One region of the Streptacidiphilus sp. MAP12-33 genome, then DNA from elsewhere that is predicted to be linked to it. Evidence: predicted binding sites of a transcription regulator. Region 1 holds the regulator's gene; each other region holds the start of a gene.
What was found. Region 1 encodes HrcA, which represses chaperone genes, less so after heat shock. Its sites were predicted from a motif close to TTNGCACTCNGNNNNNCNGAGTGCNAA; they were not measured.
Positions count from the first base shown of each region.

Region 2: groL (chaperonin GroEL) is a predicted target of HrcA. The motif match lies at 2,927-2,953, and genes of this name have one in related genera.
Region 3: groES (co-chaperone GroES) is a predicted target of HrcA. The motif match lies at 2,696-2,722, and genes of this name have one in related genera.

Region 1 is NZ_JBGCCA010000002.1:262,822-270,499, forward strand. Features, by position in the region: gene ABH931_RS03990 (26S protease regulatory subunit) at 1-928, opposite strand, end outside; gene ABH931_RS03995 (16S rRNA (uracil(1498)-N(3))-methyltransferase) at 987-1,736, opposite strand; gene dnaJ (molecular chaperone DnaJ) at 1,852-2,991, opposite strand; gene hrcA (heat-inducible transcriptional repressor HrcA) at 3,107-4,138, opposite strand; gene htpX (zinc metalloprotease HtpX) at 4,340-5,260, shown strand; gene ABH931_RS04015 (hypothetical protein) at 5,322-5,903, shown strand; gene ABH931_RS04020 (maleylpyruvate isomerase family mycothiol-dependent enzyme) at 5,863-6,498, opposite strand; gene ABH931_RS04025 (RNA polymerase subunit sigma-70) at 6,572-7,534, opposite strand; gene ABH931_RS04030 (tetratricopeptide repeat protein) at 7,594-7,678, opposite strand, start outside.
Region 2 is NZ_JBGCCA010000006.1:177,261-184,938, forward strand. Features, by position in the region: gene ABH931_RS08960 (YcxB family protein) at 1-274, shown strand, start outside; gene ABH931_RS08965 (DUF4031 domain-containing protein) at 271-540, opposite strand; gene ABH931_RS08970 (hypothetical protein) at 537-902, opposite strand; gene groL (chaperonin GroEL) at 1,152-2,774, opposite strand; gene ABH931_RS08980 (cold-shock protein) at 3,168-3,371, opposite strand; gene ABH931_RS08985 (MoaD/ThiS family protein) at 3,750-4,028, opposite strand; gene thrC (threonine synthase) at 4,025-5,302, opposite strand; SAM riboswitch class I at 5,320-5,462, opposite strand; gene ABH931_RS08995 (glucosyl-3-phosphoglycerate synthase) at 5,638-6,624, shown strand; gene ABH931_RS09000 (trehalose-6-phosphate synthase) at 6,643-7,678, shown strand, end outside.
Region 3 is NZ_JBGCCA010000049.1:46,004-53,681, forward strand. Features, by position in the region: gene ABH931_RS35790 (MOSC domain-containing protein) at 1-436, shown strand, start outside; gene groL (chaperonin GroEL) at 500-2,134, opposite strand; gene groES (co-chaperone GroES) at 2,243-2,551, opposite strand; gene ABH931_RS35805 (methyltransferase domain-containing protein) at 2,779-3,957, shown strand; gene tsaD (tRNA (adenosine(37)-N6)-threonylcarbamoyltransferase complex transferase subunit TsaD) at 4,105-5,181, opposite strand; gene rimI (ribosomal protein S18-alanine N-acetyltransferase) at 5,171-5,716, opposite strand; gene tsaB (tRNA (adenosine(37)-N6)-threonylcarbamoyltransferase complex dimerization subunit type 1 TsaB) at 5,713-6,393, opposite strand; gene ABH931_RS35825 (L,D-transpeptidase) at 7,080-7,652, shown strand.

The DNA of each region.
Region 1 (7,678 bases):
TCGCCTCGCGCGCCGGCACGTCCGGCGGCAGCACCAGCAGCGTCCGGTCCAGCCGGCCCGGGCGGCGCAGCGCCGAATCCACGTCCCAGGGGTGGTTGGTGGCGGCGAGGACGAAGACGCCCTCGTTGTCGCTCCCGGCGCCGTCGAGTTCGGTGAGCAGTTGGTTGACGGTGCCGCGCATGGCGCTGTGCCGCAGGTTGCTGCGCTTGCCGCCGAGGGCGTCGATCTCGTCGAGGAAGAGCACGCAGGGCGCGTTGCGGCGAGCGGTCTCGAAGATGTCGTGCAGGTTCCGCTCGGACTGGCCGATGTACATGTCCAGCACGTCGCTGAGCCCGATGGAGAGGAACCGCGCCCCGAGCTCCCCCGCGACCGCGCGGGCGATGAAGGTCTTGCCGCAGCCGGGCGGCCCGTACAGCAGCAGGCCGCCGCGCAGCGACTTGCCGTACAGGCGACGCAGCTCGGGGTTCCGCATCGGCGCGAGGAACGCGGCCTCCAGCCGCTGCTTGACCTCGGCGAGACCGCCGACGTCGGCGAGCGTCACGTCGGAGCGCTCGATCTCCCAGCCCGGCTGGTCGCTCTCCCCCTCCCCGTCGAGCAGGGGCTCGACGAAGCGCGGTTCGACGATGTCCGCGACCTGCTGCTCGGCCTGGGACCAGTCGAAGGCGGGCGGCGGCTCCTGCGCCGCCGAAGGCGCGGGCTCCTCCAGTGCGGGTGCGGGTGCGGGTGCGCCCATCGCCCGCAGCATCAGCGCCCTGGCGTCCCCGTTCGCCGGCTCGTGCTGGAGCGCGACGGCGGCCTCGGCGACGGCCTCCTCGCCGCGACCGGCCGCGAGCAGCAGTTCCGCGAGGTGCAGGCGGAGCGTGACGTCCGCGGGCGCCGTCGCGACGGCGGCGCGGAGACTGCGGATGAGCGGGGTGTCCTCGGGCATGCGCACACCCTACGTCGGCGCTCCGACAGCCCCCGTGCCGGTCCCGGGACTGTCCCGGCTATCCCCAGCGGCCGCTGCGGCCCAGCAGCAGCGCGGCGGCGGCGACCCCCGCGGTGGAGGTGCGCAGCACCGAAGGCCCGAGCAGGTAGGCGCCCGCGCCGGCGGTGGTGAAGGCGTCCATCTCGTCCGGCGAGACCCCGCCCTCCGGGCCGACGACCAGGACGACGGACCCGGAGGCCGGCAGCTCGGCGGAGGCGAGACGGGCGGCGCCCTCCTCGTGCAGGACGCCCGGCATCGTCGCGGAGGCGAGCAGCGTGGACACCTGGCGGGTGCTCATCGCCCCGTGCACGACGGGGAACCGCAGCCGACGCGACTGCTTGCCCGCCTCGCGCGCGGTCGCGCGCCACTTCGCGAGGGCCTTCTCGCCGCGCTCGCCCTTCCACTGCGTGATACAGCGCGACGCCTGCCAGGGGACGATCTCGTCCACCCCGACCTCGGTCATCAGCTCCACCGCGAGCTCGCCGCGGTCGCCCTTGGGCAGCGCCTGGACCACGACGATCCGCACGTCCGGCTCGGGCTCGGTCAGCAGTTCGCTGACGCTGACGTCGAGGACGTCCTTGCCCTCGACGGCGGCGACGGTCCCGCGCAGCCCGGCGCCCTCGCCGTCGGTGAGGACGACCTCCTCACCGGGGTTCAGCCGCTTGACGGAGACGGCATGCCGCCCCTCCGCACCGTCGAGCCGGACCACACCGCCGACTCGCGCGGTCGCAAGACGGTCGGAGGGGAGCAGGAAGACAGGAGCGGTCACGTACGGGCTCAGCTTTCGTTGCACTTTCCAGGGGCGCGAGGAACTCCGCGCGCAACCACCCTATGCGGTCGATCACCGAAGCGACGGGACCGTCCGCACAGGGTGGTGCTTCGACCTACCGCCCGTTGAACGCGTCCTTCAGGCGGGAGAAGAGCCCCTGCTGTCCCGGCGCGAACTGCCCCGACGGGCGTTCCTCGCCGCGCAGCTTCGCCAGGCGGCGCATCAGCTCCTCCTGCTCCGGGTCCAGTTTGCCGGGGGTGAGCACCTCGACGTGGACGATGAGGTCGCCGCGGCCGCCGCCACGCAGGTGCGTGATGCCGCGCCCGTGCAGCGGGATGGACTGGCCCGACTGGGTGCCCGGACGGATGTCGATCTCCGCCATGCCGTCCAGCGTCTCCAGCGGGACCTTCGTGCCGAGTGACGCCGCCGTCATCGGGAGGGTGACCGTGCAGTGCAGGTCGTCCCCGCGGCGCTGGAAGATCTGGTGCGGGTTCTCGGAGATCTCGACGTAGAGGTCACCGGCCTGGCCGCCGCCGGGGCCGATCTCGCCCTCGCCCGCCAGCTGGATCCGCGTGCCGGTGTCCACGCCGGCGGGGATCTTCACCGTCAGCGTGCGTCGGGCACGCACCCGCCCGTCACCGGCGCACTCGGGGCACGGGGTGGGGACGACGGTCCCGAAGCCCTGGCACTGCGGGCAGGGACGCGAGGTCATGACCTGGCCCAGGAAGGACCGGGTCACCTGGGAGATCTCGCCGCGGCCGCGACACATGTCGCAGGTCTGGGCGGAGGTGCCGGGGGCCGCGCCCTCGCCGTTGCAGGTGTTGCAGCGGACCGCGGTGTCGACCTGGATGTCCTTGGTCGTGCCGAAGGCCGCCTCCTCCAGATCGATGTCGATCCGGATCATGGCGTCCTGGCCGCGCCGGGTCCGCGAACGCGGGCCGCGCTGGCCGCCGGCCGCGCCGAAGAACGCGTCCATGATGTCGCTGAAGCCGAAGCCCGCGCCCTGGCCGAAGCCGCCCGCGCCGCCCGCGCCCGTCGCCGAGAGGGGGTCGCCGCCGAGGTCGTAGACCTGCCGCTTGTTCGGGTCGGAGAGGACCTCGTACGCGGCGTTGATCTCCTTGAACCGCTCCTGCGTCTTCGGGTCCGGGTTGACGTCAGGGTGCAGCTCGCGCGCCAGACGGCGGAAAGCCTTCTTGATCTCGTCCTGACTCGCGTCCCGTCGGACGCCGAGTACCGCGTAGTAGTCCGTGGCCACCAAAATGCTCCGCTTAGTTTCCGTCTGAGGCTCGTGCCGGCCCTGGGGCCGGTGTCGGTCGGGCCGGTGTGGTCGGTCCCTGCTGCGTCGTCGGTCGTCGCGTCGTCGCGGCCGCCTAGGACGCGGCCAGGATCTGGCCGACATACCGGGCAACCGCCCGGACCGCCGCCATGGTTCCCGGATAGTCCATGCGGGTCGGGCCGACCACGCCGAGCTTGGCGACGGTCTCGTCGCCCGAACCGTAGCCCACCGAGACGACCGAGGTGGAATTGAGGCCCTCGTAGGCGTTCTCGTGACCGATTCTGACCATCACGCCCGGATCGGCGGTCTCACCCAGCAGCCGAAGCAGCACGACCTGCTCCTCCAGCGCCTCCAGTACGGGGGCGATGGTGAGCGGGAAGTCGTGCGGGAACCGGGTCAGGTTGGCGGTGCCGCCGAGGACGACGCGCTCCTCGGTCTGCTCCACCAGCGCCTCGAACAGCGTGGACAGCACCGTCGTGACGACGGGACGGTCCTGCGCCGCGAAGCTCTCCGGCAGGTCCTGAAGCAGCCGCGGGACCTCCGCGAAGCGGCGGCCGCCCGCGCCGGCGTTGAGCCGGGTGCGCAGGTCGCCCAGCATCGCCTCGCCGACCGGCTGCGGGCAGTCGACCAGACGCTGCTCGACCCGGCCCGTGTCGGTGATGAGGACCAGCATGATCCGCGTGGGGGTCAGCGCGACGAGTTCGACGTGCCGGACCGTGGAGCGGGTCAGCGAGGGGTACTGGACGACCGCGACCTGCCGGGTCAGCTGCGCGAGCAGCCGCACCGTGCGGGTGACGACGTCGTCCAGGTCCACGGCGTGGTCGAGGAAGTTGGTGATCGCCCGGCGCTCCGCGACGGACAGCGGCTTGACCTCGGTCAGCCGGTCCACGAAGAGACGGTAGCCCTTGTCCGTGGGCACCCGGCCGGCACTGGTGTGCGGCTGGTGGATGAAGCCCTCGTCCTCCAGCACCGCCATGTCGTTGCGGATGGTCGCCGACGACACGCCGAGGTTGTGGCGCTCGACCAGGGCCTTGGAACCGACCGGCTCCTCGGTGCCCACGTAGTCCTGCACGATGGCGCGCAGCACCGCGAGCTTGCGGTCGTCGAGCTGACGCTCCTCACGCACGGGCACGCACCTCCAGCCGGACCTTGATCCTGTTCCTACCTCGGCTCTGGCACTCTGGACATTCGAGTGCCAGCCTCCGTCAGCTGTCAGTGTAAAGCGCGACGGTCCACGACCGGAACGTCCAGGCCTCGTCAGACGTACCACATAGCGAGGGCGGCACGGCAGAATTGCATTCGCAGTTCACCGCCCAGGAGGGACCTCATGTCCAGGACTCGTTTCGCGCCGGACCGTGGCCTGACCACGCGCATGCTGATCACGATGTTCCTGATCGGCCTGCTCTTCGTGGCCTTCGTCGGTCTGCTGCTCGTGGTACTGCGTGGGGCGTGGCCGATCGTCGTCATCATCGCCGGCGGGCTGTTCGTCGCCCAGTTCTGGTTCAGTGACAAGATCGCCGCGTTCAGCATGGGCGCCCGCGAGGTCTCCCCCCAGGAGTACCCGGAGCTGCACGGCACCATCGACCGTCTCTGCGCGCTCGCCGACATGGAGAAGCCGCGCGTCGCCGTGGCCGACACCGACATGCCGAACGCCTTCGCCACGGGCCGCAACGAGAAGAACGCCGTCGTCTGCGTCACCACCGGCCTGCTGCGCCGGCTGGAGCCCGAGGAGCTGGAGGGTGTGCTCGCCCACGAGCTCTCCCACGTCGCGCACCGCGACGTGGCCGTCATGACCATCGCCGGCTTCCTCGGCGTGCTGGCCGGCATCATCACCCGCGTGGGCCTGCAGTTCGGCATGTTCGGCGGCTTCAACGACCGCGACAACCGGGACGGCGACAACGCCGCGGTGGCGGCGATCGTGGTCATCGCGGTCAGCGCCGTCGTCTACGCGATCAGCTTCCTGCTGACCCGCCTGCTGTCGCGCTACCGCGAGCTGTCCGCGGACCGCTCGGCCGCGCTGCTGACGGGCCGCCCCTCGGCGCTGGCCTCGGCGCTGACGAAGGTGACCGGCGACATCGCCGCGATCCCGACCAAGGACCTGCGCCAGGCGCAGCCGTACAACGCCTTCTACTTCGCCCCGGCCCTGTCGGCCCGCGAGGTCGCTTCGAACGCCTTCTCCACGCACCCCTCGCTGGAGCAGCGGCTGGAGCAGCTCGGCAAGATCTCCGCCGAGCTCGGCAAGAGCTGACCCCGGTTTCCCCAGCGTCACCGCCCCCACGAACAGAAGAGCCGAGAGGACAGACGTAGCGATGGGTTTCCTGGACGCCCTGCTGGGCCGGACCAAGCCGGTCAAGCCCGACCTCGACCAGCTCTTCGGCCTCCCCTCGGCCGCGATCACCCTGGAGGCGGCGGCCGGCTTCAAGCCCACCGGGGTCGGCTCCGTCTGCTTCTCCCCCGCCGAGGGCGGCGCGTTCGCCCAGGTCCAGCAGGACATCCAGGCCCTGCTGGACGCGGACACCGGCCGCGGCGGCGCGCCGATCGAGGTGACGCCCCGCGACTCCTACGGCTACAGCTGGATCACCGCCCGGCAGTCGCCGGACGACATCGTGTCGTTGGTCAACGACGTCCACGCGGTCAACTCGGGCCTGGAGTCCCAGGGCTTCGGCCCGCAGCTGCTCTGCACGCTGGTCAACTTCACCGACGCGCGGAACCGCCGCCTGGCGCTCGTGTACCTCTACAAGCGCGGTTCCTTCTACCCCTTCGCGCCGCTCCCGGGCGAGAAGCGGGACAACCCGCTGGAGCTCCAGACCAAGGCCATGCTCGGCAACGACCTCCGCATCGAGCAGGACCTCAGCCGCTGGTTCCCCGTCTGGGGCGCGCCGGGGCTGTGACGGTCGTCGCGGGGAGCGGACGGCGGCCGGTGACGGTGAGCAGGAGGTCCTTGGCCGGGAGGTCCACGACGTGCTCGCCCGCGCCCAGGGTGACGTCCGCGTCGGTGGCGCGGAGGGTGAGGCCGGTGAGGTCGACGCCGAAGTAGGCGAGAGCGCGGCCGTCGGCGCGGGTGAGGACGGTGGCGACGCGCTCCGCCGGGGCGGGCGGCAGGCCGAGGGGTTCGGTGAGGTCCAGGCCGTGGATCACGTCGTGGCTGAGCGCGCCCGCCTGGCCGCCGCCCGGGGGCTGCCACGGGTGGCGGACGTTGTCGCGCAGCGCGGCCAGCAGCTCGGCGTCGGACATGCGCGCGCCGTCACGGCGGGCGGCGGTGTCGCAGTAGCGGTCGAAGGAGAAGCGCGCGGCCGCGAGCCCCGCCGCGAACCGCAGCGGGCCGGTGCGGAAGGGGAAGGTGAGGTGCGCGACGACCTCCCGGACGCGCCAGCCCGCGCAGAGCGAGGGCGCGTTCCACTGCTCCGGGGTGAGCTGTGCGAGGAGCGCGCCGAGACGCTCGCGCTCGGCGTAGGTCTGCGTGGCGAGGTCGGGTTCGGGAGTCATGGCGGGGCCTGGTCTTCCTGGTCGGGGGAGTGCTCTCACTCCTGGTTCGACCGGGGGACCCGAAACTCATCGGTCACGGCCACGGTGGCAGGCCGAACTGCGCGAAACGCTCGCCCCAGCCGAGAAACGTGACGATCTCGGCGATCCGGCCGCCGCGCAGCTCCAGCAGGAGCAGCGCGAAGGGGCGCAGGATCCCGTCCGCGTCCGGCCGGTACTGGCCGATGGTCAGGCAGCCACTCGCGACGTCCCCGAGCAGCATGCGGTCCTCCGCGCAGTACTCCGCGCCCGCCTCCACCGCCGCGCCGATGGCCGCCGGACCGTGCAGCCACCACAGGAACGGCGGCATGCCGGACCGCACGTCCTCGGCGAGCAGGCCGACCAGCCGGTCCACGTCGTGGGACTCGAAGGCGTCGACGTAGTCGCGCAGCAGGCGCCGCTGCTGCGGATCGTCGGGGTCGGCGGCGTCGGCGGGCGCGGGACGGTGCGCGTCCAGGGTGGCGCGGGCCCGCTGGAGGGCGCTGTTGGCGGCGGCGGTGGAGCACTCGAGGATCTGCGCGGTCTCCGCCGCGCTGAACGCCAGGACGTCGCGCAGCACCAGAGCCGCCCGCTGCCGCGGAGGCAGCCACTGCAGGGAGGCGACGAAGGCCAGCCGCACCGACTCGCGCCGCACGGCGAGCTCGGCCGGGTCGGCGACGTGCGGCAGCCGCGACTCCGCCAGCGGCTCGACCCACTGGGCGGCCGGCAGCGGGGTGCCCAGCTCACCGCCGGCGGACGCCGGGCCCAGGTCCCACGGCAGCGCCCGGCGCCGCGCGCCGCGCAGCAGGTCCAGACAGACGTGGGTGGCGATGCCGTGCACCCAGGTGGACAGGCCGGCCCGGCTCGCGTCGTGCCGGTGCAGGTTGCGGTGGGCGCGCAGCAGTGTCTCCTGCACCGCGTCGTCGACCTCGCCGGCGGCGCCGAGCATCCGGTAGCAGTAGCCGGTGAGCGGCCCCCGGAGGGTTTCGAGCGTCGTCGTCTCGGTATGCGGTGCGGCCACCCGCCCATGATGGCGAACCAGCACGCGTGGCGGGCGTCACCGACGCCCGCCACGCCGTGTCAGCGCGGGCCGGGCAGGGTGGCCGACGATGCGCCGACGTCGTGCAGGCGGGCGCGGACGCGCTCGGCGTCGGGGATGGCGAGG
Region 2 (7,678 bases), on a different contig from region 1:
GCACGTGCAGGCGGTCGTGCGGCGGGTGCGGCTGCTCTCCTCCGGGGAGCCGCTGTCGCTGCGCTTCACCGAGGCCGGGCTCTCCTGGCGCAACCAGTTCGTCTCGCACCAGGTCCGCTGGCCGGCGGTGCGCCGGGTCCGGCGCGACCACGGCTGGCTGATTTTCGAGGGCACCCGCAGCGTCGGCAACGTCTCGTTCCCGATGCGGGCGCTGAGCGAGGTACAGCTGGAGCAGCTGACGGCCTGGCTCACCGCGCAGCGGTTGATGCGCTAGGGCTCGGCCGACCGGCGCTTGCGCCGGCGCAGACCGGCGGACGTGAGCCGGACGACGATCTCGCGGCTGCGGACCGGCGTCGCGCCCAGCTCCAGCGCCTGCGCGTAGAGGCGCTCCGGCACGTCGTAGTGGTCGCCGTCGAAGCCCCGCTCCGGCACGCCGAGTCGCCGCGCGAAGGCGTGCAGCTCGTCGTAGGAGACGTCGGAGACCAGGTGCGACCAGAGCCGGCCGTGCCCCGGCCAGCTCGGCGGGTCGATCAGGATCACGACGCGAGCTCGCCGACGGCGGCGACGACGCGACCCTCCTTGCCGCAGACCCAGTGCGGGTCCGGGCCGAGCTCCGGCTCGGCGCTCAGCGCGTGCGGGTCCCCGTCGGCCGCGCAGTCCTGGCACAACGGCCAGCGCCCCCAGCCCTCCAGCAGCCCGTCCTGGACGTCCTGGGCGATGAGCCCGAGCACGTACTCGACCCCGTCCGGCCACTGCTCCACCCACCACCGCCGCTTCGCGATCGCGTCCTCCAGCAGCGAGACGACGGCGGCGTCCGCGACGTCCCGCGCGGTCAGGTCCCGCAGCAGCGCGCTCCGCGCGCCGTGCAGGGCGGACTCCAGTGCTTTCTCCATGGGCTCCATTTTCTCGCACGGACCAGTCGCACCGCCTCGCACCGCCCCTGAAGGCGCAGCCTCCGGCGGCTCGAGCGACCACCACCCGGGACGGACGGCCCAGCTCGTCCGGCGCGCGCGTGGCTGGGTGGCCTGTCGCGCCCACGCGGCAGAGCCCGCGCCCCTGGATGGTGCAACACAAGGAAGGCGGCCACCCGACCCTCTCGGGTCGGCTGGCCGCCTTGAAGAACTCGTGATCCGTCAGCGGGAAGCTGGGGATCAGAAGTCCATGTCACCGCCCGGCATGCCGCCGCCGGCGGCCGCAGCGGCCTTCTCCGGCTTGTCGGCGATGACGGCCTCGGTGGTGAGGAAGAGCGCGGCGATGGAGGCCGCGTTCTGCAGCGCGGAACGCGTGACCTTGGCCGGGTCGATGATGCCCGCGGCGATGAGGTCGACGTACTCGTTGGTGGCGGCGTTCAGACCGTGACCGGCGGGGAGGTTGCGGACCTTCTCCACCACGACACCGCCCTCGAGGCCGGCGTTGGTCGCGATCTGCTTGATCGGGGCCTCGAGCGACACGCGCACGATGTTGGCACCGGTCGCCTCGTCACCCTCGAGCTCGAGCTTCTCGAACGCGACACCGGCCTGAAGCAGGGCCACGCCACCACCGGCGACGATGCCCTCCTCGACGGCGGCCTTCGCGTTGCGAACGGCGTCCTCGATGCGGTGCTTGCGCTCCTTGAGCTCGACCTCGGTGGCCGCGCCCGCCTTGATGACGGCGACGCCACCGGCCAGCTTGGCCAGGCGCTCCTGCAGCTTCTCGCGGTCGTAGTCCGAGTCGCTGTTCTCGATCTCGGCACGGATCTGCGCCACGCGGCCCGCGACCTGGTCGCTCTCGCCGGAGCCGTCCACGATGGTGGTCTCGTCCTTGGTGACGACGACCTTGCGCGCGCGGCCCAGCAGCTCCAGACCGGCGTTCTCCAGCTTGAGGCCGACCTCCTCGGAGATGACCTGGCCACCCGTGAGGATGGCGATGTCGCCGAGCATGGCCTTGCGGCGGTCACCGAAGCCCGGGGCCTTGACGGCGACGGACTTGAAGGTGCCGCGGATCTTGTTGACGACCAGGGTGGAGAGCGCCTCGCCCTCGACGTCCTCGGCGATGATCAGCAGCGGCTTGCCGGACTGCATGACCTTCTCGAGCAGCGGGAGCAGGTCCTTGATCGAGCCGATCTTGGAGTTGGCGATGAGGATGTAGGGGTCCTCGAAGACCGTCTCCATGCGCTCCAGGTCGGTGGCGAAGTACGCCGAGATGAAGCCCTTGTCGAAGCGCATACCCTCGGTGAGCTCCAGCTCCAGACCGAAGGTCTGGGACTCCTCGACGGTGATGACGCCTTCCTTGCCGACCTTGTCCATGGCCTCGGCGATGAGCTCGCCGATCTGGGTGTCGGCGGCCGAGATGGAGGCGGTGGCAGCGATCTGCTCCTTGGTCTCCACCTCCTTGGCCTGCGCCAGCAGCTGGGCGGAGACGGCCTCGACGGCCTTCTCGATGCCGCGCTTGAGGGCCATCGGGTTGGCGCCGGCGGCGACGTTGCGCAGACCCTCGCGAACGAGCGCCTGGGCCAGCACGGTGGCGGTGGTGGTGCCGTCACCCGCGACGTCGTCGGTCTTCTTGGCGACCTCCTTGACGAGCTCGGCGCCGATCTTCTCGTACGGGTCCTCGAGCTCGATCTCCTTGGCGATGGAGACACCGTCGTTGGTGATCGTGGGGGCGCCCCACTTCTTCTCCAGAACGACGTTGCGGCCCTTGGGGCCCAGCGTGACCTTGACAGCGTCGGCGAGCTGGTTCATGCCGCGCTCGAGGCCGCGACGAGCCTCCTCGTCGAACGCAATGATCTTGGCCATGGAAGTGGTCCTCCTGGACAGCTGGCTGCTTCTGGACCGCGCTGGCGCCCGCGACGGACGACCTCGGCCACGACGGTTCCTTACCGCCGCCACCGGGGTCTCACCGACCCGGCCCGTTGTCACTCTCTACCTCAGAGTGCTAACGCCAATGATTAGCACTCGACCCCCTTGAGTGCAAGCAGCTCCGCGAAGCCGGGGACGGGAAGGGACGCCTCCGGCGGGGGGAAGGGGACGAAGGGGCAGGCAGACGCGCGGGAATGACGAAGGACCCCTGCCCGCGTGCGGGGAGGGGTCCTTCGGAAGACCTGCGTGGATGCATCGTTTCGTCTGGAACGAGCTCTGCGGGTCCTGATCAGTCAGCGATCGCTGCCGATGTCAGCCGGTGGTGGTGCCTCAGCCGATGACCTTGACCATGTCGGCCTGCGGGCCCTTCTGGCCCTGCGAGATCTCGAACTCCACCCGCTGGCCCTCTTCGAGCGACCGGTACCCGTCCATCTGGATCGCGCTGTAGTGGACGAACACGTCCGCACCACCGTCGACCGCGATGAAGCCGTACCCCTTCTCCGCGTTGAACCACTTGACGGTGCCCTGAGCCATTCCAAACTCCCCTATTACTGGCCCTTTCACGGTCCGCACACCGCGGACCGGGCCGGACTCTGACGCTGCGGAGTTGCAGTGCCGGTGCTCGGCCGACGCTGAATGTATCCACTCCGATGCCCTGAGCAACAGAGCATTCGAAGGCCAATTCTCACGGGGAGTAATCAGACATAAGCGGCGCGCGGCGGCTAAGGGGAGCAATTCGGGCCGGGCATATCGGACGATTCACGACAGATCCCCGGGCGAAAAAGAACACGTCAACCGTCTCACGGGACGGGACAGGAGCACTCTACTCCTCTTAAACCTCCGGAAATGACAGGAGCCCGGCCACCCCCGTAAGGGGTGGCCGGGCTTTCGCACCTGACCGGTCAGTAGGGTTCAGCAACCACCGGCGACGGCGGGGATGACCGAGACGCTCGCGCCGTCCGGGGTGGACGTCTCCAGGCCCTCGGCGAAACGCACGTCGTCGTCGTTGACGTAGATGTTGACGAAGCGGCGCAGCTTGCCGTTGTCGTCCAGGAGGCGGGCGGAGATGCCCGTGTGGTTGGCCTCCAGGTCCTTGATGACCTCGGCCAGGGTGGCGCCCTCGGCGCTCACCTCCGCATTGCCGCCCGTGTAGGTGCGCAGGATGGTGGGGATGCGGACGGTGACGCTCATGCGAGGCCTGCCTCTCGGAACGAGTCAAGGGTGGGGCGGATGACGGCGGTCGGGCGGGCGGCGTCCGCCACGGCCTCCAGGGTCTTCAGGCCGTCGCCGGTGTTGAGCACGACGGTCTCGGCGGCCGGGTCGAGCACGCCGTTCTCGATCAACTTGCGCAGCACGCCCACGGTCACGCCACCCGCCGTCTCGGCGAAGATGCCCTCGGTGCGGGCCAGCAGCCGGATCGCGTCGACGACCTGCTCGTCGTTGACGTCCTCGACCGCGCCGCCGGTGCGCCGGGCGATGTCGAGCACGTAGATGCCGTCGGCCGGGTTGCCGATGGCCAGCGACTTGGCGATGGTGTCGGGCTTCTGCGGGCGGACCACGTCGTGGCCGGCCTTGAAGGCGGCGGAGACCGGGGAGCAGCCCTCGGCCTGGGCGCCGAAGATCTTGTAGGGCTTGTCCTCGACCAGGCCGAGGGCGATCAGCTCCTTGAGACCCTTGTCGATCTTCGTCAGCTGGGAGCCGGAGGCGATCGGGATGACCAGCTGGTCCGGGATGCGCCAGCCGAGCTGCTCACAGATCTCGTAGGCCAGCGTCTTGGATCCCTCGCCGTAGTAGGGGCGCAGGTTCACGTTGACGAAGCCCCAGCCCTCGCCGGCCGGGTCGCCGATCAGCTCGGAGCAGAAGCGGTTCACGTCGTCGTAGTTGCCGTCGATGCCGACGACGTCGCCGCCGTAGACCGCGGCCATGACGACCTTGCCGGCCTCCAGGTCGTGCGGGATGAAGACGCAGGCGCGCAGCCCCGTGCGGGCGGCGGCGGCCGTGACGGCGCCGGCCAGGTTGCCCGTGGAGGAGCAGGAGAGCGTGGTGAAGCCGAAGGTGCGGGCCGCCTCGACGGCGATGGCCACGACCCGGTCCTTGAAGGAGTGGGTCGGGTTGCCGGAGTCGTCCTTGACGTAGAGGGAGCCGGTGACGCCCAGCTCACGGGCCAGGTTGTTCGCCTTGACCAGCTTGGTCAGGCCCGGGTTCAGGCTCGGGCGCTCGGCGACGTCCGGCGAGACCGGCAGCAGCGGCGCGTAGCGCCAGATGTTGTTCGGGCCGTTCTCGATCTGCTTGCGCAGGCCCTCCGGGTCACCGGCCGGGAGTTCGTAGGCGACCTCCAGCGGGCCGAAGCACTCGGCGCAGGCGAAGTCGGGGGCGAGGGGGGTGCGTGCTCCGCACTCGCGACAGGACAGGGCCACGGCGGGGCCGAAGGCGTCGGGTGCGATGGTGCGGCTGTCGGAAGCCATGATGGCGAGAACCTCTCTCCTCATCTTCCCCGAGGCGCGTTTCGCCGCGGGACGGAATTGGCACCTTCCCGGCCGGGCTCACGTGGTCGGACGCGAACCGCTTGGCAGGGGGGTTGCCGGGACTTCAACGGGCCGTTCCCTCAGTCCCTCTGGATGAGCGCTATGGCGCCGCGCTTCCGCGCGCGTCGCGTTTGTTCCGAGGCAGACCCCAATGTGCGATGACCACACCTCGTCCTCAAGACTGTAACCGAAGCACCACCGAGCGCCGACTACCGTCCGAGACGCGAGACGGTCACCGCCACCCGCCCACCGCCTACCCGTGAAGAGGGAGCCCCGTGCTGGACCAGGTCGAGGAATGGCTGCGCCACCGGTCCTGGAGCGCCGCCGACCGACCCCTGCCCGACCTGCTGGAGGCCAAGCGCCGCGGCGGGGTGACCGTCAGCGTGGTCCTGCCCGCTCTGGACGAGGAGGAGACGGTCGGCGAGATCGTCACGGCCATCCGCCGCGACCTGGTCGAGGCCGTGCCGCTGGTGGACGAGCTGGTCGTGGTCGACTCCGGCTCGGTGGACCGCACCGCTCACGAGGCCGCGGCGGCGGGCGCGCGGGTGGTGCACCGGGACGAGATCCTGCCGCGGCTGCCCACCGAGCCCGGAAAGGGCGAGGTGCTGTGGCGGTCCCTGCTGGCCACCACCGGCGACGTGGTCTGCTTCATCGACTCCGACCTGCGGGCCTTCGACTCCGCCTTCGTCTCCGGCATCGTCGGCCCGCTGCTGACCGAGCCGGACGTGGCCTTCGTCAAGGCGATGTACGACCGGCCCTTCGACACCGAGTCCGGCTCCATACCGGCCGGCGGCGGCCGCGTCACCGAGCTGGTCGCCCGGCCGCTGCTCAACCTGCACTGGCCGCTGCTGGCCGGCTTCGTCCAGCCGCTCGGCGGCGAGTACGCGGCGCGGCGCACGCTGCTGGAACGGCTGCCGTTCCCCACCGGCTACGGCGTCGAGCTCGGCCTGCTGGTGGACGCGCTCGGTCTGGTCGGCCTCGACGCGCTGGCCCAGGTCGACGTGGGCGTGCGGCACCATCGGCACCAGGACGCGCAGGCGCTCGGCCGGATGGCGGCCACCATCTACCGCACCGCGCTGGAGCGGCTGAAGACGCCCGAGGAGACGGTGCGCTCCGAGCTCGTGCAGTTCACCCGCACGGAGGCCGGCTTCACCCCGAGCAGCACCGAGGTCGCCACGGTGGAGCGCCCGCCGATGGCGTCCGTCCCCGAGTACCGCGCGCGGCCGGGGGCCGTGGCGCGGGAGGTTTGCCCGCATCCCTGAGAGGCAAGGGTGAGAGATATGGCTTCGACCACCGCGCCCGTCGTTCTCGCGTCCAACCGTGGCCCCGTGTCGTTCACCCTCGGTGACGACGGCACGCTGACGCCACGCCGTGGCGGCGGCGGGCTGGTCTCCGGCCTGTCCGCGATCGGCAGCGAGCAGCGGAGCGTCTGGGTCTGCGCCGCGCTCTCGGACGGCGACCGGGCAGCCGCCCGTCAGGGCCTGACCGAGCCCGACGTGCGGATGCTGGACATCGACGCGGAGACCTTCGCCCACGCGTACAACGGCATCGCCAACTCGACCCTCTGGTTCGTCCACCACCTCCTGTACGACACACCGACGCGGCCCGCCTTCGACGCGCGGTTCCGCGACGAGTGGGCCTCCTACGAGGCGTACAACCGCGCCTTCGCCGACGCGCTGGCGGAGAGCGCCGAGCCGGGAGCGGCGGTACTCGTCCAGGACTACCACCTGTCACTGACACCTCGGCTGCTCCGGGAACTGCGCCCGGACGTGCGGATCGCGCACTTCTCGCACACCCCCTGGGCGCCGCCGGACTACTACCGGCTGCTGCCCGACGACGTGGCCCGCCAGGTACTGGAGGGCATCCTCGGCGCGGACCGGGCCGGGTTCCTGACCGAGCGGTGGGCGCGGGCCTTCGCCGACTGCTGCCGCGAGGTGCTGGGGGCCACGGTCTCTCCCGATCTGGTGGTCACGCACAACGGCCGCGCGACGCGGCTGGGCGTGCACGGGCTCGGCGCGGACGCCGAGTTCCTGCGTGACCGGGCGCACCAGCCGGACGTGGACGCGCGACTGGACGCGCTGCGCGAGGCCGTCGGCGACCGCCGCACGATCGTCCGGGTGGACCGGACCGAGCTCAGCAAGAACATCGTGCGCGGGCTGCTGGCCTACCGGCACCTGCTGCGGACGCGGAGCGAGTGGCTGAACCGGGTCGTGCACATCGCGTTCGCCTACCCCTCACGGGAGGACCTGCCGGAGTACCGGGCGTACACGGCGGCGGTGCTGCGCACCGCGCAGGAGATCAACGACGAGTTCGGCA
Region 3 (7,678 bases), on a different contig from region 1:
GGAGCTGGACGCCTGGGCCGAGGAGCTCGGGCGGGAGCTGCCCAACGGGGTGTTCGGGGAGAACCTGACCATCACCGGCCTGCGCGTCTCCGACGCGCTGATCGGGGAGCGGTGGCGGATCGGCGAGACGCTGCTGCTGGAGGTGAGCGCGACCCGCATCCCCTGCCGGACCTTCGCAGGGTGGATGGAGCAGGAGCGTTGGGTCAGGACGTTCACGGACCGCGCGCGCCCCGGCGCGTACCTGCGGGTGCTCACGCCGGGCGTGATCCGCGCGGGGGACGAGGTCACCGTGGTGCACACGCCGGAGCACGGCGTCAGCTCGGCGGACGTGTTCCGCGCGCTGCACTCCCGTGCGCCGGAGGTGCTCCCGCTGATGCTGGATCTGCCCGCCCTCTCGGAGAGCCATCGCGAGTCGGCGGCCAAGCGCCTCGCCTGACCGAAGCCGGAAGCCCGGCACCCCCGAGGGGGTGCCGGGCTTCCGGCTCACCAGCGAACAGACTCAGTGCGAGTGGCCGTGGCCACCGTGGGAGTGACCGGCCGCGGCCGGCTCCTCCTCCTTCTTCTCGACGACCAGGGTCTCGGTCGTGAGCAGCAGGGAGGCGATGGACGCGGCGTTCTCCAGCGCGGAGCGGGTCACCTTGACCGGGTCGATGACGCCGGCCTTGACCAGGTCGCCGTACTCGCCGGTGGCGGCGTTGTAGCCCTCGCGGACGTCGCCGAGCTCGGCGACCTTGGTGGTGATGACGTAGCCCTCGAGGCCCGCGTTCTGGGCGATCCAGCGCAGCGGCTCGACCAGGGCGCGGCGGACGACCGCGACACCCACGGCCTCGTCGCCGGAAAGGCCGAGGCCGCCGTCGAGCACCTTCTGCGCGTGGACCAGGGAGGCGCCACCGCCGGCGACGATGCCCTCCTCGACCGCGGCGCGGGTCGCCGAGATGGCGTCCTCGAGACGGTGCTTCTTCTCCTTGAGCTCGACCTCGGTGGCCGCGCCGACCTTGATGACGCAGACGCCGCCGGCCAGCTTGGCCAGGCGCTCCTGCAGCTTCTCGCGGTCCCAGTCGGAGTCGGTGCCCTCGATCTCGCCCTTGATCTGGGCGACGCGACCGGCGACCTCCTCGGAGGAGCCGGCGCCGTCGACGATCGTGGTGTCGTCCTTGGAGACGGTCACGCGGCGGGCGGAGCCGAGCACGTCCAGGCCGGCCTGGTCGAGCTTGAGGCCGACCTCCTCGGCGATGACGGTGGCGCCGGTCAGCGTGGCGATGTCGCCCAGCATGGCCTTGCGGCGGTCACCGAAGCCGGGGGCCTTGACGGCGACGGCGTTGAAGGTGCCACGGATCTTGTTCACGACCAGGGTGGAGAGCGCCTCGCCCTCGACGTCCTCGGCGATGATCAGCAGCGGCTTGGAGGCACCGCCCTGAAGGATCTTCTCCAGCAGCGGGAGCAGGTCCTGGATGGAGGAGATCTTGCCCTGGTGCACGAGGATGTACGGGTCCTCGAGCACGGCCTCCATGCGCTCCTGGTCCGTGGTCATGTAGGGCGACAGGTAACCCTTGTCGAACTGCATGCCCTCGGTGAACTCGAGCTCCAGGCCGAAGGTGTTGGACTCCTCGACGGTGATGACACCGTCCTTGCCCACCTTGTCCATGGCCTCGGCGATGAGCTCGCCGACGGTCTGGTCCTGGGCGGACAGCGCGGCGACGGCGGCGATGTCCTCCTTGCCCTCGACCTCGCGGGCGACGGAGAGCAGGTGCTCGGCGACGGCCTTGACGGCCGCGTCGATGCCGCGCTTGAGGGCGGCCGGGCCGGCGCCGGCGGTGACGTTGCGCAGACCCTCGTTGACGAGCGCCTGGGCCAGGACGGTCGCGGTGGTGGTGCCGTCACCCGCGATGTCGTTGGTCTTGGTGGCGACCTCCTTGACGAGCTGCGCGCCAAGGTTCTCGTACGGGTCGTCCAGCTCGACCTCGCGGGCGATGGTGACACCGTCGTTGGTGATGGTCGGCGCGCCGAACTTCTTGTCGATGACGACGTTGCGACCCTTGGGGCCGATCGTCACCTTGACGGTGTCGGCCAGCTTGTTGACACCGCGCTCCAGCGAGCGGCGGGCGTCCTCGTCGAACTGCAGGATCTTGGCCATGCCTAGGGGTTCCCTCTCGAAACGACCGCGCCCCGGACCCCGTGGTACGGAGTGCCGGGGCGGGTCACGACTTTGCCTTGGCCGCCGGAGCGGTCAGCTGGTCAGGTCTTACTTCTCGATGACCGCGAGCACGTCACGGGCCGAGAGGACCAGGTACTCCTGGCCCTGGTACTTGACCTCGGTGCCGCCGTACTTGCTGTAGAGGACGACGTCGCCGACAGCGACATCGAGCGGAAGACGCTGGCCGTCCTCGAAGCGACCCGGACCGATCGCGAGGACGACGCCCTCCTGGGGCTTCTCCTTCGCGGTGTCCGGGATGACCAGGCCAGAGGCGGTGGTCTGCTCGGCGTCGAGCGGCTGGACCACAATGCGGTCCTCGAGCGGCTTGATGGCAACCTTGGAGCTGGTGGTCGTCACGATCCGACCTCCCCCTTCGGAGATCCGGGGTACACATGTCTTGGGGCGTGAGGACATGGCAAGCCCGTCGTCGCGGTGCCGGACGTACCGTCTCACGCTTAGCGCTCTCGTGTGGAGAGTGCCAACGACGACTGTAGGCGGCGGTTAGCACTCGGTCAACCAGAGTGCCAACGCGTCGCTTACATCTCCTCGCGAAACCGTCGGTCCCCTCCCGTCACAATGGACGAGTGCGCACCGAAGATCTCCACGCCCTGCTGACGCCCGAGGGCCAGGACCTGCTGGCCGAGCTGCGGGACCACTCCCCCGGCGACGAGCTCGCGCTGGCGACCCGCCTGCGCCGCACCCACGACGCGGAACTGGTCTCGGCAGCCCTCGCCCAGGCGCGCCTGCGCACCCGTGCGGCGGCGAAGTTCGGGGCGGACGCGGCGCGGATGTACTTCACGCCGAACGGGGTCGAGCAGTCCACCCGGACGAGTGTCGCCGAGTGGCGGGCGCGGCGGATGCGGGAACTCGGTGTGGCCTCCGTCGCGGACCTGTGCTCCGGGATCGGCGGGGACGCCATCGCGCTGGCACGCGCCGGGATCAGGGTGCTGGCGGTGGACCTGGACCCGGTCGCCCACGCGGTCGCCCGGGCCAACGCTGAGGCGCTGGGCCTGGCGGAGCTGATCGAGGCGCGCTGCGCCGACGTCGTGGACGTGGACACGGCCGGCTACGACGCCGTCTTCGTGGACCCTGCGCGCCGCGGAGGACGCGGCCGGATCTTCGACCCGGAGGCGTACGCCCCGCCGCTCAGCTGGGCCGTCCAGGCCGCCAGGAAGGCCCGGGTCGGGGCCATCAAGGTGGCCCCCGGCATCCCCCACGAGGCGGTGCCGACGGACGCGGAGGCGGAGTGGGTCTCCGAGGGCGGGGACGTGAAGGAGGCGGCCCTCTGGTTCGGTACAAGCCCCACGCAGCCGCACCGTGCGACGTTGCTCCCGGCCGCCGACAGCCTGACCGGCGGACGGCTGCCGGATCCGGCCGTCGGCCCCGTCCGCCGCTACCTGTACGAGCCGGACGGGGCCGTCATCCGCGCGCACCTGGTCGCCGAGGTCGCCGGGGAGCTGGACGCCACGCTGATCGACCCGACCATCGCCTACCTGACGACGGACCGGCTGGCACCGACCCCCTACGCGACCGCGTACGAGATCACCGACACGCTCCCGTTCAACCTGAAGAAGCTCAAGGCGCTGGTGCGCGAGCGTGGCATCGGCACGCTCGTGATCAAGAAGCGCGGCTCCGCGATCGAGCCGGAGGAGCTGCGCAAGAAGATCAAGCCCGAGGGGGTGAACTCCGCGGTCGTCGTGTTGACCCGGGCCGCCGGTGCGCCGGTGATGTTGGTGGGTCAGCCCGCCGGCGGGGCGATGTAGTCCTCCAGCCGCGCGACGGTGAAGCCCTGCTCCTCGATCCGCTTCACCATGTTCACGAATGTCATGTTCACGAACGTCGCGCGGTCGCCGCGCCCACGTACGCGCGACGACCCGGCCACTTCTTCGTTTCTTCGAACCCGGTGCTCTCTACTCCGACAGACGGTGCAGCTCGTCATGAGACGCCGGTACGTGCGTCTCGGTGACCGGCAGGGAGGAATCCGCGGAGAGATCGAACGCGGAGGGGGCCCGGTCCCGCCACACCATCTCCGCGCCGAGCGCCGCGACCATGGCGCCGTTGTCGGTGCAGAGCTTGGGGCGCGGGACGCGCAGCGTGATGCCCGCGCGGTCGCAGCGCTCCTGGGCCAGCGCCCGCAGACGGGAGTTGGCGGCGACGCCGCCGCCGATCATCAGGTGGTCGACGCCCTCGTCCTTGCAGGCGCGGATCGCCTTGCGGGTCAGCACGTCGACGACGGCCTCCTGGAAGGACGCGGAGACGTCCCGGACGGGCACCTCCTCGCCGGCCCGGCGCTTGGCCTCGACCCAGCGTGAGACGGCCGTCTTGAGGCCGGAGAAGGAGAAGTCGTAGGCGGGGTCCTTGGCGCCGGAGAGGCCGCGCGGGAAGGCGATGGCCGCCGGGTCGCCCTCGCGGGCGTAACGGTCGATCACCGGGCCGCCGGGGAAGCCCAGGTTGAGCAGCCGGGCGACCTTGTCGAAGGCCTCCCCCGCCGCGTCGTCGATGGTGGCGCCGAGCGAGCGGACCCCGCTGGTGATGTCCTCGGTGAACAGCAGCGAGGAGTGGCCGCCGGAGACCAGCAGCGCCATCGTCGGCGAGGGCAGCCGACCGTGCTCCAGCTGGTCCACGCAGATGTGCGAGGCCAGGTGGTTGACGCCGTAGAGGGGCTTGCCGAGCGCGTAGGCGTAGGCCTTGGCGGCGCTGACGCCGACCAGCAGCGCGCCCGCGAGACCGGGCCCGGCGGTGACGGCGATGCCGTCGAGGTCGCTCGCCTTGATCCCGGCCTCGTCCAGCGCCCGCTGCACGGTCGGCACCATGGCCTCCAGGTGCGCGCGGCTGGCGATCTCGGGGACGACGCCGCCGTAGCGGCCGTGCTCCTCGACGCTGGAGGCGACGGCGTCGGCGAGCAGCGTGGTGCCCCGGACGATACCGACACCGGTCTCGTCGCAGGAGGTCTCGATCCCGAGGACCAGCGGTTCGTCAGCGGCCATCGTCAGTGCTTCCCTCATGTGTCATCGGACCGTCGGACATCGTGCGGCGCATCACCAGGGCGTCGACGCCGGACGGTTGGTAGTAGTTGCGGCGGAAGCCGACCGGCTCGAAGCCGAAGCGGGCGTAGAGGCGCTGGGCGCGCTCGTTGTCGACGCGCACCTCCAGCAGCAGCTCGGTGCAGCGGGCGGCCTCGGCCTGGTCGAGCAGGCGTTGCAGCAGGCGGGCGCCGAGGCCGGTGCCCCACTGGTCCTGGGCGACGGCGATGGTCTGCACGTCCCCCTCGCCGGAGATGGCCATCAGGCCCGCGTAGCCGACGACGCGGCCGTCGGCGTCCTCGGCGACGGTGTACCAGCGGGTGGCCCCGGCATGCCGGGAGTCGGCGAGCTCGGACCAGAACATCCCGGCGGACCAGGCGTCCTCGGGGAAGAGTTCGCGTTCCAGCTCCAGCACCGGTGCGATGTCCCACCAGCGCATCTCGCGCACGGACACCCCGGAGCGCACCGGGCCCACGGAGAGGTCCGTCAGGTCCGTCATGACGGCAGCACCGTCTTGTAGTTCTTCGGCACCTCGGCGTCCGGGCGGCGCAGGTAGAGCGGCGTGCCCGGGGAGGGCAGCTCGGCGCCGGACGCGAGCGCGTCGGCGGCGACCGCGGCGAGGGCGGCGGCGGACTGGTGGGCGGGGGCGTCCTGGACCGCACCGGGGAAGGTCTCGGAGTAGAGCAGCACCCCGGCGCCGACGGCCGGAAGGCCGGCGACCTTCTCGGCGATGTCCGCGGGGCGGTCCACGGCCGGGCCCTCGACGCGGACGCCGTCGGCGTCGTAGCGGGCCCAGTAGACCTCCTTGCGGCGCGCGTCCGTGGCCACCACGAACGGCCCGCTGACGGCGCCCGCGTCGCGGGCGGCGCGGGCGATGCCGTCGAGGGTGCCGACGCCGTGCACGGGGATGCCGAGGGCGTGGCCGAGGGCGGCGGCGGTGGCCAGGCCCACGCGCAGGCCGGTGTAGGGGCCGGGGCCGACACCGACGGCGATCGCACCGAGGCGCTCCTTGGGGACGCCGGCCTCCCGCAGCACCGCCTCGATCGTGGGCAGCAGCAGCTCCCCGTGCCGTCGGGCGTCGATCTGGTCGGCGGACGCCAGGACCTCCCCGGTCGTCGTGTCGAGGACGGCGGCCGTGACGGCGGGCGTGGCGGTGTCGAACGCAAGCAGAAGCACGGTCCCAGGTTAGAGGGTCCGGCCGGAGGGGGTGGCGGGAGGAGCACCCGCCGCGGACCGGCTCTGCCCGCGGAGCGGCTGTGCCCGGACGGGAGCGGACGAAGGCGCGGCGAGGGGCTGCGCGGGCCAAGTCCGCGGAGCGGCTGTGCCCGGACGGGAGCGGACGAAGGCGCGGCGAGGGGCTGCGCGGGCCAAGTCCGCGGAGCGGCTCTGCCCGGACGGAGCGGACGAAGGCCAGGCGAGGGGCTGCGCGGGCCAAGTCCGCGGAGCGGCTGTGCCCGGACGGAGCGGACGAAGGCCAGGCGAGGGGCTGCGCGGGCCAAGTCCGCGGAGCGGCTGTGCCCGGACGGAGCGGACGAAGGCCAGGCGAGGGGCTGCGCGGGCCAAGTCCGCGGAGCGGCTGTGCCCGGACGGAGCGGACGAAGGCCGGGCGGGCCAAGTCCGCGGAGCGGCTCTGCCCGGACGGGAGCGGACGAAGGCCGGGCGGGCCAAGTCCGCGGAGCGGCTCTGCCCGGACGGGAGCGGACGAAGGCCGGGCGAGGGGCCGGGCGTCGCGGCGCCCGGCCCCTCCTGCCGCGCTTTCTCGGATCGCCCTGTGGCCCGGTGCCGCCCTGCCTTGGGCTGCGGTCAGGTGGAAGGATGAGAGGCTTAGGCCACTGCTGCTTGCCGCTCCGATGGAGGATTCCGTGGCGAAACTCGGTTCGGGCTCGGTCGTCACCGTGCTGACCGCCGGCGCACTCGCCGTCGTGGCCGTGCTCGCCGTGCAGGCCAAGAGCTCGGCGTCGACGACGACCGCCTCCGGTGCGGGCGCCAAGGCGCCCGGCGTCTCGGCGAGCAGCACGGCGGGGACCAAGGCGATCCCGGCGAAGCCCGTCGCGGTGCCGAAGGACTCCGGCACCGGCAAGCGCGTGGTGTACTCCGTGAGCCAGAAGCGGGTCTGGCTGGTCGACCCGGGCCAGTCGGGCCAGACGCGCACCTTCACCGTGCAGCCGGGCACGGTCGACCCGGCACCCGGCAGCTACGCGGTGACGAGCACCACCGCGGGCCCGACCCCCGGATCGGACGGCAAGCAGGTGAAGAACATCGTGCGGTTCACCACCCGCGAGGGCATCTTCATCGGGTTCAGCTCGGCGGTCGACGGCAGCACCCCGGTGCCGGACGCGAACAAGAAGACCGGCGGTATCCGCGAGACCGTCGCCGACGGCCAGGCCCTGTTCGACTTCGCGCCGTTCGACACCAAGGTCGTCGTCGTGGCGTGAGCCCGACGGGCACAACGGAAGCGGGC